Regions from separate parts of the Priestia sp. LL-8 genome, predicted to be linked through region 1. Evidence: a T-box and tRNA genes for the amino acid it is inferred to sense, from the RefSeq annotation. Region 1 holds a T-box; the other holds one or more tRNA genes.

Region 1 (7,523 bases):
CGTTTCCACAAAACGAGCAGCAGAAGCAGTGGATGCGGGCATTTTACATCTCGGAGAAAACAGGGATGAAGGTCTTCTAGAAAAGTATGAATCAATTGGTGAGAAAGCGACCTGGCATTTTATCGGAAGCTTACAAACAAGAAAAGTAAAAAATGTGATTGATAAAGTTGACTATATTCATTCACTAGACCGATTATCTTTAGCAAAAGAAATTGATAAACGTGCAGGACATCGTATAAAATGTTTTGTACAAGTTAATGTTGCCGAAGAACAATCCAAGCATGGCCTTGCTGTAGAAGACGTAATTCCATTTATTAAATCCCTTGAAGAATTTACAAATATTCAAGTGGTTGGATTAATGACCATGGCTCCTCACACAGATGATGAGCCCGCTCTTCGCAGCTGTTTTCAAGGTCTAAAAAAATTGCAGAGTCGTATACAAGAACTAAATTTGCCATATGCACCGTGTACGGAGCTATCAATGGGAATGTCAAACGATTATGCAATTGCAATTGAAGAAGGAGCAACATTCATTCGACTAGGAACCACGTTAGTTGGGAATGAACGTTAAGGAGGTGTAATTCAAGATGAGTATGAAAAATCGCTTTAGAAGTTTCTTTGCTCTTGATGACGATACTGAATATGTAGAAGAACATTACGAACAAGAAGAGTCGGTAGAAGAGCCTGTACAGCAGTCGAGACCAGCAGTGAAAGCTAGTCAGCAGCCGAATCAGCAGCAAAATGTGATTAGCTTGCAAAGCGTTCAAAAATCATCAAAAATGATGCTTTGCGAACCGCGCGTCTATGCCGAAGCACAAGAAATTACGGATCATTTAAAAAATCGTAAAGTCGTAGTTGTTAATTTACAGCGCATTCAACGAGATCAAGCAGTGAGAATTGTCGACTTTTTAAGTGGTACAGTTTATGCTTTAGGCGGGGACATTCAAAAAATTGGAACCGACATCTTTTTATGTACACCTGATAATGTAGACGTAAGCGGAAGCATTTCAGATATGATGGGAGAACACGATACAACAAACGTAAAGAGGTGGTAGTTTTTGGACATCGTTTTTGGGATTCTTGGGCAATTGATTGGTCTTTACTCATGGGCACTGATTATTTACATTTTGATGTCTTGGGTACCCGATGTAAGGGCATCTAAGTTTGGTCAGCTGCTTGGCAGTATTTGTGAGCCTTACTTAGAGCCTTTTCGTAAAATCATTCCGCCGATTGGCATGATTGATATTTCACCTCTTGTTGCAATCTTTTTACTACGATTTGCGCAAGCAGGGGTACGTTCACTTCACAGTATGGTTGGATTTATTTAAAAAGGAATCGCTGGATTCCTTTTTTACATACCAATAGTAGGAGTAATAATATGTCTATTTATGAACATTTTAGGCAAGAAGAACATGGATTTATTGACCAGGTTCTTCAGTGGAAAGAAGATGTCCTACATCAATACAGCCCAAAATTAACGGACTTTTTAGATCCAAGAGAACAGCAGATTGTGACGGCTATTATCGGGACTGAAGGAGAGGTTCAAGTTTCATTTGATGGTGGACAACCGTTTGCTGAACGCAAGCGTGCGCTGCTATATCCCGATTACTATGTACCTCAAAGCGAAGATTTTCAGTTGTGTATGTACGAGCTCAATTATCCTAAAAAGTTTGTGACAATTGAACATCCTCAAGTTCTTGGTTCGGCGATGTCTTTAGGACTGCGCCGTTCAAAATTTGGAGATATTTTGGTCGCGGGAGACGATATTCAGCTTGTAGTTGCAGAGGAAATTTCTTCCTATATCGAGATGAATTTAACATCAATTGGAAAAGCCAAAGTTTCACTTTCTTCTATTCAAAGAGAGCAGCTGCATGTGGTAAAAGAAGAGCTGATTGAACACGTTTATACAGTTTCTTCAATGAGGCTTGATGTTTTGCTGTCGACTATTCACAATTTATCAAGACAAAAAGTCCAGCCGTTTATTGCAAATGGAGCGGTAAAAGTAAATTTTAAAGTCATTGAACAGCCGTCTTTTGAATGTCATGAAGGTGATATTTTGTCGCTTCGTGGCCACGGCAGAAGTCGTATCGTTTCACTTGAAGGCAAAACTAAAAAAGAAAAATGGCGAATTGTTGTAGGAAAGCAGAAATAAAGAAATCTACTAGCAGGAAATTTTAAAAATATGTCGAATAAACCATTACTAATGATGTAATGAGACAACACGGAGGTGGCCTAGATGCCTTTAACCCCTTTGGATATTCATAACAAAGAGTTTAATCGCGGGTTTCGCGGATATGATGAAGATGAAGTAAATGAGTTTCTTGACCAAGTAATTAAAGACTATGAGCTGGTAATGCGTGATAAAAAGGAGTTAGAAGGAAGAGTATCTGAATTAACAGATCGTCTTGGACATTTTACTAACATCGAAGAAACGTTAAATAAATCAATTTTAATTGCTCAAGAAGCAGCGGAAGATGTGAAGCGAAACGCTGAAAAAGAAGCGAAGCTCATTATAAAAGAAGCAGAAAAAAATGCGGACCGTATTATTAATGAAGCACTGTCTAAGTCTCGTAAAATTGCGATGGACATTGAGGAGACGAAAAAGCAGTCTAAAGTATTTAGAACTCGTTTCAAAATGTTAATCGAAGCACAGCTTGAAATGTTAAACAGCGATGACTGGGATCAGTTGATGGATTATGAGATGCCAGCGCTAGAAGAAAAAATTGACTAGTCGAGACATCATCTTGACTTCTCACGTTTTGTTGTCATATAATTTGGTAACAGATGAAATTTCATATCAAACAGTACGGAGACAGGGAGAGTAGCTTTTTTAGTTTGTCAAAGCGAATCGAGGATGGTGCGAGCTCGATAACAAACAAAAAAGTGAAAATCACCCTAGAGTACCATTGCTGAAATGATGATAGTAAGCAGTGGCGGTTTATTCACGTTACGAATGCAAAGAGGATTTGCGTGCAGCAAATCTACTAGGGTGGTACCGCGGGAGACCTTCTCGTCCCTTTTTGGGATGAGGAGGTCTTTTTGTTATGGTACAAAAAGATATGAAATTTACGTTTTTTTTGGAGGGTAAAACATGGAATATAAAGATACATTATTGATGCCAAAAACTGAATTTCCGATGCGTGGAAATTTACCGAACCGCGAGCCTAAAATGCAAGAACAGTGGGCTGAAATGAATATTTATGAAAAAGTGCAAAAACGTACGGAAGGTCGTCCGCTATTTGTCCTGCATGACGGACCTCCATATGCGAATGGCGATATTCACATGGGACATGCCTTAAATAAAATTTTAAAAGATTTTATCGTTCGCTATAAGTCGATGTCAGGCTTCTGCGCACCTTATGTACCAGGCTGGGATACACACGGCTTGCCAATTGAAACAGCTTTAACAAAAAATAAAAAAGTAAACCGCAAAGAAATGACGGTAGCTGAGTTCCGTAAGCTTTGCGAACAGTATGCTTGGGAACAAGTAAACGGCCAGCGTGAGCAGTTCAAGCGTTTAGGCGTACGCGGAGATTGGGATAATCCATATGTAACGCTTCAGCCGCAGTACGAAGCGCAGCAAATCAAAGTGTTTGGTGACATGGCGAAAAAAGGCTACATCTACAAAGGGTTAAAACCTGTGTACTGGTCCCCTTCAAGTGAATCTGCTTTAGCAGAAGCGGAAATTGAATACTATGACAAGCGTTCAGCTTCTATTTACGTAGCGTTTAACGTAAAAGATGGTAAAGGTGTGCTTGACCAAGATGAAAAATTCATCATTTGGACGACAACACCATGGACAATGCCAGCTAACCAAGGGATTGCTGTCAATCCTGAGCTTCAGTACAGCGTAGTTGAAGCAGACGGAGCAAAATATGTAGTGGCAACTGAACTGATTGAAACAGTTGCTAAAGAAATTGAATGGGCTGACTATAAGACACTTCGTACAGTAAAAGGTTCAGAACTTGAACGCGTGGTAGCTGAACATCCAATCTACAAGCGCGATTCTTTAGTTGTTCTTGGCGATCACGTAACAACGGATGCTGGTACTGGATGTGTTCATACAGCACCGGGACACGGGGAAGACGACTTTATCGTTGGTCAAAAATACGGTTTGGAAGTTCTTTGCCCAGTCGACAGTAAGGGTCATATGACGAATGAAGCACCAGGATTTGAAGGGTTATTCTATGATAAAGCGAATAAGCCGATTACAGACAAACTAGAAGAAGAAGGCGCGCTGTTAAAATTAAGTTTCATTACCCACTCATACCCACATGACTGGCGTACAAAGAAACCAACAATTTTCCGTGCAACGGCACAGTGGTTTGCGTCTATTAAAGATTTCCGTGAAGATTTATTAAAAGCAGTAGAAAAAACAAAATGGGTGCCTACTTGGGGTGAAACGCGACTTTATAACATGGTGCGTGACCGCGGAGACTGGTGTATTTCTCGCCAACGTGCATGGGGCGTGCCGATTCCGGTATTTTATGCTGAAAATGATGAGCCAATCATTACGGACGAAACAATTGAACACGTATCAAATCTATTTAGAGAACATGGATCAAACGTATGGTTTGAGCGTGAAGCAAAAGACTTGCTTCCAGAAGGCTTTACTCATGAAGGAAGCCCAAATGGCCTCTTCACAAAAGAAACAGACATCATGGACGTATGGTTTGACTCTGGTTCTTCACATCAAGCTGTTCTTGAAGAGCGTGAAGACTTACAGCGTCCGGCTGATTTGTATTTAGAAGGTTCTGACCAATACCGAGGCTGGTTTAATTCAAGTCTTTCTACAAGTGTAGCTGTAACGGGTGAAGCACCTTATAAAGGGGTACTTAGCCACGGATTTGCTTTAGACGGTGAAGGTCGCAAAATGAGTAAGTCATTAGGAAACGTTGTAATTCCAGAAAAAGTAATGAAACAACTAGGTGCAGATATTTTACGTTTATGGGTAGCTTCTGTAGATTACCAAGCTGATGTTCGTGTATCTGATAACATTTTAAAACAAGTAGCAGAAGTATATCGTAAAATCCGCAACACGTTCCGTTTCTTACTAGGAAACTTAGCGGACTTTAATCCAACAACTGACGCTGTAGCCGTTGAAGACCTTCGTGAAGTAGACCGCTACATGCTTGTGAAGCTGAACAAATTAATTGATAAAGTGCAAAAATCTTATGATTCATATGAATTCTCAAGCATTTATCACGCAGTGCATAATTTCTGTACAATTGATATGAGTTCATTCTACTTAGACTTCGCAAAAGATGTATTGTACATCGAAGCAGAAAATAATGTAGAGCGTCGCAGCATTCAAACGGTCCTTTATGAAACGTTATTATCGTTAACGAAATTAGTGTCTCCAATTCTTTCTCATACAGCAGACGAAGTATGGGTTCACATTCCAAATGTAAAGGAAGAAAGCGTGCAGCTAGTTGATATGCCAGAGGTTCAAGAAATTGAAGGAGCAGATCAATTAGTAGAGAAATGGGATGCGTTCATGGAGCTTCGTGATGAAGTATTAAAAGCGCTAGAACAGGCTCGTAATGAAAAAGTAATCGGTAAGTCTTTAGAAGCGAAATTAACGCTGTATCCAACAGCAGATACAAAAGAGCTGTTAGCATCTATTTCTGAAAATGTAGGTCAACTCTTCATCGTTTCAGATCTTGAAGTAGCAGAAGGTGAAGCACCTGCTGAAGCACAAAAATTCAGCTATGCTTCAATTGTTGTAAGTAAAGCAGAAGGTGAGAAGTGTGAGCGCTGCTGGGTTGTATCACCAACAGTTGGCGAAGATCAAGATCACCCGACTTTATGTACACGCTGTGCGGATGTTGTGAAAAATCACTACGTTCAGCAGTAATGAACAAAAACACGTCCTTTTTGGGCGTGTTTTTTGCTGTACGAAATTCCCAAATACAATGGTATAAAGCATTTAAAGCCTTAGGAAAAACTTGTGTTGTAGATTCGATGGAAAACTCGGTAAACCTAACATCATTAATACTTCATCTTATCAGCACAGGAGGCGTTTGCATGTATGAAAATTATCTTTCCATTGGACAGGAATTAGCTCTTATTAAAGAAGAATTACAAGATCGCCTAGTGAGATATGCTACAGAACAATCTGGTTATATAGATGAAAAGGAACGTTATGTAATAGAAATGATTAAAGCAGATTTAAAAGATGTAGAACACGCGTTAGCAAAGCTTGACGTTGGTGCGTTCGGAATTGATGAACTAACTGGCGAAGTGATGTCTATTCATAAATTAAAAGTAATGCCGACGGCCCGCACAAACGAAGATTTATTTGTTTTATGGTGAGAAGCGAGAAAAAAAATGAATTATGTGCTAAAATGCTTTAGTATGGATTCGTTTGATTTTATTGCGGGAGGAAAACGTTTGTGTTTTATTATCTTATCGCTTTAGCTGTTATACTTATTGATCAGGTAACAAAATGGATGATTGTAAAAGAAATGTATTATGGACAAAGCATCACCGTGATTGAAAACTTTCTTTACATTACCTCTCATCGTAACAGAGGAGCCGCGTGGGGGATTTTACAAGGACAGATGTGGTTCTTTTATCTCATTACGGTGGTTGTGGTAGTCGGTTTAATAATTTATATTCAAAAGCTCAAAAAACAAGATAAATGGTTCGGTATTGCGCTAGCATTAATGTTAGGCGGCGCCATTGGAAACTTTATTGATCGAGTGGTCCGTAAAGAAGTAGTTGATTTCGTAAATACATACATCTTTACGTATGATTTTCCGATTTTTAACGTAGCTGATTCGGCACTTGTCGTCGGAGTAATCATCATGTTTATTATGACGCTGTTTGAAGGGAAAATGAAGAAGGAGCACAAAGAATGAATGTAATTGAAACAGTTATAAATGAAGAACAAGCGGGAGAACGTATTGATAAAGTACTTTCGACTGTAAATGCAGAATGGTCACGTTCACAAGTGCAGCAGTGGATTAAAGAAGGTCACGCAAAAGTGAACGATAAAACCGTTAAAGGAAACTATAAATGTAAAACAGGAGACGCTGTTATTATTGAAGTGCCGGAACTAGAAGAGCTTGATGTGGTAGCGGAAGAAATGGATTTAGATATTTATTATGAAGATCAAGATGTGCTTGTTGTAAATAAACCTCGCGGCATGGTTGTACATCCAGCTCCTGGTCATCATAGCGGCACGCTTGTAAACGGCCTAATGGCTCACTGTAAAGATTTATCCGGTATTAACGGCGTTATGCGCCCTGGTATCGTTCATCGAATTGATAAAGATACATCTGGTTTACTTATGGTTGCAAAAAATGATTTAGCTCATGAATCACTAGTTAGTCAGCTTGTAGCTAAAACAGTGACGCGTCGCTACAAAGCTATCGTTCACGGAGTAATTGCGCACGATCACGGTACAATTGATGCGCCAATCGGCCGAGATAAGCAAGATCGTCAAAGCATGACGGTCACTGATGAAAACAGTCGTGATGCAGTGACACATTTTACTGTATTACAGCGTTTTAAAGATT
Region 2 (7,523 bases), 240 kb from region 1:
CGCCTTTCCCTCCAAACAACCGCTAGAAGCACCTACATACATGAAATCTACGTTCACCCTACCAATAAAAAAATCCGAACGAAGCTGATTCTTAATCAACTTCGTTCGGATCTTACTTCAACTAATATGCTTTTTTCCCAGCCTCTTTAATTGGCGTCGTTTGCAATGACAGCCTGTTGATTCTCTTCTTGATCTTTTACTTCTTGTTCACCTTTTTTCTTTAAATCAAAATAAGTATCGAGCGCAGAACGAGCAAGCTCTTTTGTAATGGTATTTGGTGCACTTGGCACAAATGCCGATGGTACCACGACAGCTACTGCAATTTCAGGATCATTTGCCGGAGCAAAGGCCACAAAGTTCGAATTATTAACTTTAATCGGATCCCCTCCGCTTGGGTTTTTCTCATAGGCTTGTGCCGTTCCTGATTTACCAGCAGGATTATAGTTCGCCGTATGGAAAGCTGCATACCCTGTACCGCCTTGTTCTTGCGTAACGCGCTTAAAGCCATTTTGAACATCTTTAATGTATTCTTCTTTCATCGTGATACGATTTAACACATCAGGTTCAAATGAATGCTGCGTACCGCCAATTTCATCGGTTTTAATCGTTGGTTTTCGGATTTCTTTTACTAGCTGCGGCTTGATGCGATAGCCTCCATTAGCTATTGCAGAAGTATATTGAACAAGCTGCAGCGGCGTGTACGTATCATACTGACCAATTCCTAAATCAAGCGCTGTACCTGGAACATCGCTTCCGCCTTGGACACCTGTTGATTCGTTATCAAGGTCTATGCCTGTTGATACACCTAAGCCGAACTGACTGTAGTAAGAACGCAGTTCGCTGAATGTATCGGGTTTAATCGGTAAAGTCATGTTTTTATGATACTGTAACCCAGCCATAGCCATTACCGTTTTAAACATAAATACGTTAGATGAATATTTTAACGCAGATGAATACGTTAAGGGCCCTAACCCTTCAGCCTCAGCTGATTTCTTAACCGGTGTTCCTTTAATTTTTAACGGTTCATCAACGAACACTGTGTTTGGCTTAATAGCTCCTGAATCTAAGCCGGCTAGAACCGTTGCTCCTTTTACAACAGAGCCCATTGTATAAGATGTTGAAATATTGCCTAATGCAAAATCTTCTATTTTAGGCGCTCCAGTCTTCTTATCAACGGTGTATTTTTTACCTGCCATTGTTAAGATTTCTCCTGTATGAGGATCCATCATAATCACAAAAGCACGGTCTAAAAATTGCGTTCCCTTCATTTGCTTTTTGGCTAAAAGCTGCTCCGTAATTTGTTTTTCTACCGCTTTTTGAAGCTCCATATCAATAGTTAAAACCAAATCACTGCCTCGTTCACCTTTAGACACTTGAATTGTATCAAGGAGATTTCCTTTATTATCTGTTACATATTGGACTTTTTCTTTTTGACCGCTGAGCTGAGCTTCGTATTGCTTCTCTAAATAGCTCGTCCCAACTTGGTCATTTCGGCTATAGCCTCTTGACAAGTAATATTGCACTTTATCTTTAGGCAGTCCCTCGTTGGCAGATGATACATTTCCAAGCAAAGTACGGAGAGTACTGTTTTCTGGGTATGAGCGATCCCAATACGTCGTTGTATCAACACCTGGAAGTTCATCTAAGTGCTCACTTACAACGGCATACTCTTCATTTGTCACACCGCTTTTAACAATTTGGGGCGTGTTAGAATAACCTGCCTCCATTTGGCGCTTAATGGCAAGAACTTCTAAATCGCTCTTTAAACTTTCTAAATCTTTTTTAGAAATGCGGTCTAACTGACGTTGATACAGTTCGTCATCAGTCATTTCACCATCTTGAACTTTTTTGCGATCAGCTTGCGTAATTTTCTGCTCCGCTTCTTTAGGGTGAAGCATAATCCAATAATCCTTCATGTCGCGTTCTGTAATTTTTACCACGTTTTTAGCATCTTTATTCTTTCTATTTTCTGGAACATCAATCACATTTGTAGTGTAAGGAACATCGATCATAGTGGCTAACTTTTTAGCGATGCGCAGCCTTTCTTCAGCTGTATTTCCTTGAAAACGAGTATATGTAATCGTATTTAAAGAGGTATTATCTACAATTACGCGGTTATAACGATCGTACATTTTCCCTCGAGGAACAGGCGTACTGACTGTAACGTCCTGAGTTTTTTCGACTTCTCGTTCGTAATTCTCACCGTAAACAATTTGAACAAGTCCTAACCGCAAAATTAATACGGAAAATAGGGCAAATACGGTCAAGAAAAGTAAGTTCACACGAAAAGGCACGTGACTTTTTCTTCTTTTTTTCTTTTTCATACCAACACCTACACTTTATAAAACATATATACCATAACACCATAAAATCAGATATTTAGCAAATAAATAGACACCTGACAGGTGCCTATTTACACAACGTATTTATTTTAAAAGAAAAGCGAGACATTTTCCATAGTGCAAATGAAGGAGCTCACAATACTCTAAGCTGGAGACTCTCCATCTCCTTCATTTAATACTGGAGGAGTAACAGTCGTTTCTTTTTTGTGCAGAGGCTGCGAGATATGTCTCACACAAAAATAAATGATCGTATGCCCTGCTCCAACAATAGCTAATAAAATAGGAATACTTTTTGCTTCATCAAAAAATAGTACAGCTATTAAAAATAAAGATATGGAAACGACGCGTCCAATATTCAGAAATACTTCTCTAACAACAATGTATTCAATTCTTTTTGAAACAACGTCTTTTGCTCGTCCAATCACATCGTATGTTAGAGAAATGAATGGAACCAACAAAATAGGATAAGCAATGGCAATACAAACAGCATATATAATTAACTTTGGATACGATAAGTTAAAGATAAGCAAAAAGACTGCTCCATAGAGAAGGAGGCCCCCTGTGAAGATAAATCGAAGACGATTTTTTTGCTTAATAAATCTTGAGGCAACATAGTAGCCTACAAACGCAACCGCTGAATTCACCAGTCCATATGTTCCTAATGCTAATTCACTTCCCGTCGTAATAAATACCATGACGGATACAACAAAAATGAACGTACCTTCACGCAACCCTTGAAAGAAATGAGCCTGCAATATTCGATTCCAGTCTTTATTGACTTTTCGTTCAGCCCATACTTCTTTAAATTTGTATACTCCTTCCGCTGCGCGTCTTGTAATAAAAAAACTAAGCACAACGGCACCGATAAACAATAGCAACGATACACCAAACACAATTTTATACCCAAGTGATTCATACAAAGCGGAAATAACGAAGCCCGCTCCTAAAGGACCAATCATCCCTGCAAAAGAGTTTAAGATCCCTAAAAATCCATTAAAAAAGTCTCTTGTATCAGGTTCTGTAATTTCAAAAGTTAGCACATTAAAAGCTAGCCAATAAAAGCCATACCCTATACCCAGCAGTCCACCAAGCAATACTAAATACTCGGCTGCGTTAGCTCCACTGACTAATACAGCGATATAAAAAACAGCTAAAAAAGATACACCTAACCTTAAAACCACAACCCGGTCAATTCGTTTGGCCCATTTACCTGCTAAAATAAACGTAAGCGGCTGAAGCACCACTACCGCTAAATTATAAATAGCGAGATCTGAAAATTCGCCTGATTGCTTCCACAGATAAATGTTAACAAACGAATTGGAAATTGAAATAGCCAAGGCATAAAGACCGCCTATAATTAAAAGCAAAAGTAAATCTTTACTAACTTCTACATCTCCAACTACTTTTTTTAATAAAGGCATATCAAAAAACTCCTTTTCTCTTCTACACCTAGTGTGTGAAAAAGAAAAGGAGATATGTAAAAGAATTGGAAAACAAAAAAGCCAGTAAAGGTAATAATTACTTTACTGGCTCTTAAATACGTCTTCAGCTTATTTTGCAGCGTCGTAACGTTTAGCAACTTCGTCCCATTTTACAACATTAAAGAATGCTGAAATGTAATCTGGACGGCGGTTTTGATAATTTAGGTAGTAAGCGTGCTCCCAAACGTCTAGACCAAGAATTGGCGTTTTGCCTTCCATTAATGGGCTATCTTGGTTTGGTGTGCTTGTTACTTCTAATTGGCCGTTGTTTACAACTAACCAAGCCCAGCCAGAACCGAAGCGAGTTTTAGCTGCATTTGCAAATTCTTCTTTGAATTGATCAAAGCTTCCGAATTTGCTAGCGATAGCGTCTGCTAATTCACCAGTTGGAGCACCGCCGCCGTTAGGGCAAAGGATTGTCCAAAATAATGAGTGGTTCGCATGACCGCCACCGTTATTGCGTACTGCTGTACGGATATCTTCAGGAACAGCATCTAAGTTTGAAATTAACTCTTCAATACTTTTGCTTTCTAAATCCGCTTTACCTTCAACAGCAGCGTTTAGGTTTGTAACGTATGTGTTGTGATGTTTTGTGTGGTGAATATTCATTGTTTCTTTGTCGATATGTGGTTCCAGTGCATCGTATGCATAAGGTAGTTCTGGTAATTTGTAAGCCATGAATAATTCCTCCTTCAAAATATGTAAGCATTTTGGCGCAAAAGCACCATATACGTTTAGATTAGCAAATTTACCCTACTGTTTCAAATAAAAAGTACCTAATCCATGATTTATATTTACCTATTTCCCATTCGCTATTCTTTTAAACATAAAAAAAGCTTCTTTTTCTCAAAAGAAGCTTTGAATAAACAATAGTATGGCGGAGGAAGAGGGATTCGAACCCCCGCGGGCTTTAACACCCCTGTCGGTTTTCAAGACCGATCCCTTCAGCCGGACTTGGGTATTCCTCCAACCCTATAAATGGTGGACCCTGCAGGACTCGAACCTGCGACCGGACGGTTATGAGCCGTCTGCTCTAACCAGCTGAGCTAAGGGTCCCCATGGCTCCACAGGTAGGACTCGAACCTACGACCGATCGGTTAACAGCCGATAGCTCTACCACTGAGCTACTGTGGAACAATATGAATTATGTATGTCACAAATGTAAATTGGAAAATAGCGGCGGAGGGGATCGAACCCCCGACCTCACGGGTATGAACCGTACGCTCTAGCCAGCTGAGCTACACCGCCATGGCTCCACAGGTAGGACTCGAACCTACGACCGATCGGTTAACAGCCGATAGCTCTACCACTGAGCTACTGTGGAACAATATAACATTTACTAGCGACATTAAAAATTTAACATGTTTCTAGCCTAAAGTCAATATATTATTTTAAAACAGCGTATAAAAAATAGGCAATCATCAGCAGTTGAATAAATCCTTTTGAAATAGCGCCACTAAAAAAGCCAATAACCGAACCTACTCCAATTTTTACTGCGTTGCTAATGGTGGTCCGATGAACAATAAGTTCTCCTACAATCGCTCCGATAAACGGCCCTAAAATAATTCCAAATCCCGGAATGACAAACGGACCCACAAGCAGCCCAACTGTACTTCCCCAAACACCTGCTTTAGTGCCTCCGAATTTTTTCACACCAATAATATTAGCTATATAGTCTGCTAAAAAAAGTGCGACAACTAACAATCCTTGTATCACCCAAAATAACCAGCTATAGGAGCTAAAATCATAAAATAAACCGTATATAACAAATCCTAGAGCTACAAATAGCACGCTTGGGATGATGGGATAAACCAACCCAACAAACGATACAACAAAGCTAATGATAATTAATGCCCAACATAAAATAGCCATGCCCGCACCTATCCTTTTTATTATTACTATTTATCATACAATAATCACTCCTATAAAGAAAGAGCTTGCACGATAAGTCCTTCCTTTATTTTACTTTCGAATACCTCTTCAAATAATGATTTTCGAGTGTACCTCTGTAATATTAACAGCACGGTCCTCAGGCTGCCCGTAATATCTCCAAAAACAATGACAGCAAAACCTGTACATATAAGTCTATTTGAGTATAAGATGTGCTTTGACAAAACGCTCCATCGCATCATTATAATTGGTAACGGTTTCTAAAATCTATTGTAAACCTTAAATTTCCGCTATAAAATAAGGTATAATCAGAATTTTCAATAAGAGGAGGTTTTACAATGAGCATGCTGAAAAAGATGGCATGGAGCTTTACTTCCTTCAAAAAAATAAGGTCGCTTCGCTTTGAGCATACGAATAAAACAATTGGCTTTGTTCTGTTTTTAACATTTATTTCTTTGCTGCCTACATTTTTCTTTATGGCTTTGACGATTGTAAACGGCTATCATATCGCTACTACAGATCTCCCGAAGTCTGTTTCTTCTTTTTCTATTTCAAATTCACAGCTTACGTCAAGTCAACCTTTCACAAAAAAAGTAAACGGTACCGCTTTTATCTTAAATCCCTCACAGTCTATTGAACGGTTTCATTCCCCTGCTCATGCAATTGGTTTTTTAAAGGATGGAATTTACATCACGACTAATTCACAAACACAAACGTATTCATATGAGTTGCTAAACTGGCATCATAAAGATAAAAATGAACTGTTAAACTTGCTGCACGAACAAAAATTTTCTTTATACATACTTGTCCCTATCGCTACGCTTTTACTGTACGTATTAACATCTGGACTAAACTTCCTTGCTATTACCTGCCTTGCTTACCTTGGAAAACTGATTGGACTCATTACTAAAAAGCAGCTACCTTTCAAACAGCTATGGGCACTGAGCGCTTATAGTACGGTAGCCTTCACGCTGCTTTATACGCTTTTTGAAGCTTTTTCTTTGTCTCTAGCAACACATAGCTCTCTTTACTGGATAGGAACGTTCTTCATTTACTTATTGCTCGTCACAAGGGTTCCTATAAGAAAAAAGATAAAACCTAATAAAGCGATTGAAACATAACGAAATGAATCCAATCAACCGCTAGAAGCACCTACATACATAAAATCTATGTTTACCCTGCCAATAAAAAGCTCCGAACGAATTTGATTCTTGATCAAGAATCAAATTCGTTCGGAGCTTCTTCAACTAACATACTTTTGTGCCAGCCTCTTTATTTCTGTACAACTTTTCTTCTTCCCATTGCAGAAGAAAAAATTTTCAACTGATACAAAACCCACAAACCTCCTGCTGCGAGCAGAATAAAGCTATAAATAAACATCAGCCTTTCAGCATGCATCCACACTTCAAAAACAACAGGTCCCAACGCTACTCCTAAAAATCTCACCGTTCCATAAATGGATACAATGAACCCTCTTTCTTCATCTGAAGCCGCTGAAGTAATCATCATATTAATACACGGAAGAACAAATCCTAAGCCGCCAAAGGCGACTGTCAAACAAAACATCAGAATAGGAAGCGTGTAAATAAGCGTTAATATTCCAAACATCACGAATAAAAGAATCATTCCTACTACCATTAATTTTTTCATGAGCTCTACATCCGTTTTAATGCGCTGACCCGTCCAATAAGAAACGAACGTCATCGCCCCAAGAGGAAATAAAAAAGCGGTTCCTTTAAAAAAACCGTCTATATGATACGTTTCCTCTATTAAGAAAGATAGATAATATAAAATGCCAAATAATAAAAAC

Evidence for each region. The T-box of region 1 lies ahead of ileS (isoleucine--tRNA ligase). A T-box ahead of a tRNA ligase gene usually reads a tRNA of that ligase, here a tRNA-Ile.
Region 2: it has a tRNA-Ile gene. The T-box ahead of ileS (isoleucine--tRNA ligase) is inferred to sense a tRNA for this amino acid. The anticodon was not compared.

The regions. Positions count from the first base shown of each region.
Region 1 covers NZ_JAZAQH010000001.1:4,068,682-4,076,204, reverse strand. Annotated here, with positions in the region: gene U9R83_RS21270 (YggS family pyridoxal phosphate-dependent enzyme) at 1-571, shown strand, start outside; gene U9R83_RS21265 (cell division protein SepF) at 588-1,055, shown strand; gene U9R83_RS21260 (YggT family protein) at 1,059-1,328, shown strand; gene U9R83_RS21255 (YlmH family RNA-binding protein) at 1,379-2,152, shown strand; gene U9R83_RS21250 (DivIVA domain-containing protein) at 2,237-2,731, shown strand; T-box leader at 2,801-3,021, shown strand; gene ileS (isoleucine--tRNA ligase) at 3,092-5,857, shown strand; gene U9R83_RS21240 (conjugal transfer protein TraR) at 6,028-6,315, shown strand; gene lspA (signal peptidase II) at 6,396-6,863, shown strand; gene U9R83_RS21230 (RluA family pseudouridine synthase) at 6,860-7,523, shown strand, end outside.
Region 2 covers NZ_JAZAQH010000001.1:4,307,490-4,315,012, forward strand. Annotated here, with positions in the region: gene U9R83_RS22515 (peptidoglycan D,D-transpeptidase FtsI family protein) at 147-2,324, opposite strand; gene U9R83_RS22520 (MFS transporter) at 2,486-3,763, opposite strand; gene sodA (superoxide dismutase SodA) at 3,893-4,501, opposite strand; tRNA gene U9R83_RS22530 (tRNA-Ser) at 4,699-4,791, opposite strand; tRNA gene U9R83_RS22535 (tRNA-Ile) at 4,803-4,879, opposite strand; tRNA gene U9R83_RS22540 (tRNA-Asn) at 4,883-4,957, opposite strand; tRNA gene U9R83_RS22545 (tRNA-Met) at 4,998-5,071, opposite strand; tRNA gene U9R83_RS22550 (tRNA-Asn) at 5,073-5,147, opposite strand; gene U9R83_RS22555 (DUF456 domain-containing protein) at 5,210-5,695, opposite strand; gene U9R83_RS22560 (DUF1189 domain-containing protein) at 6,052-6,834, shown strand; gene U9R83_RS22565 (MFS transporter) at 6,986-7,523, opposite strand, start outside.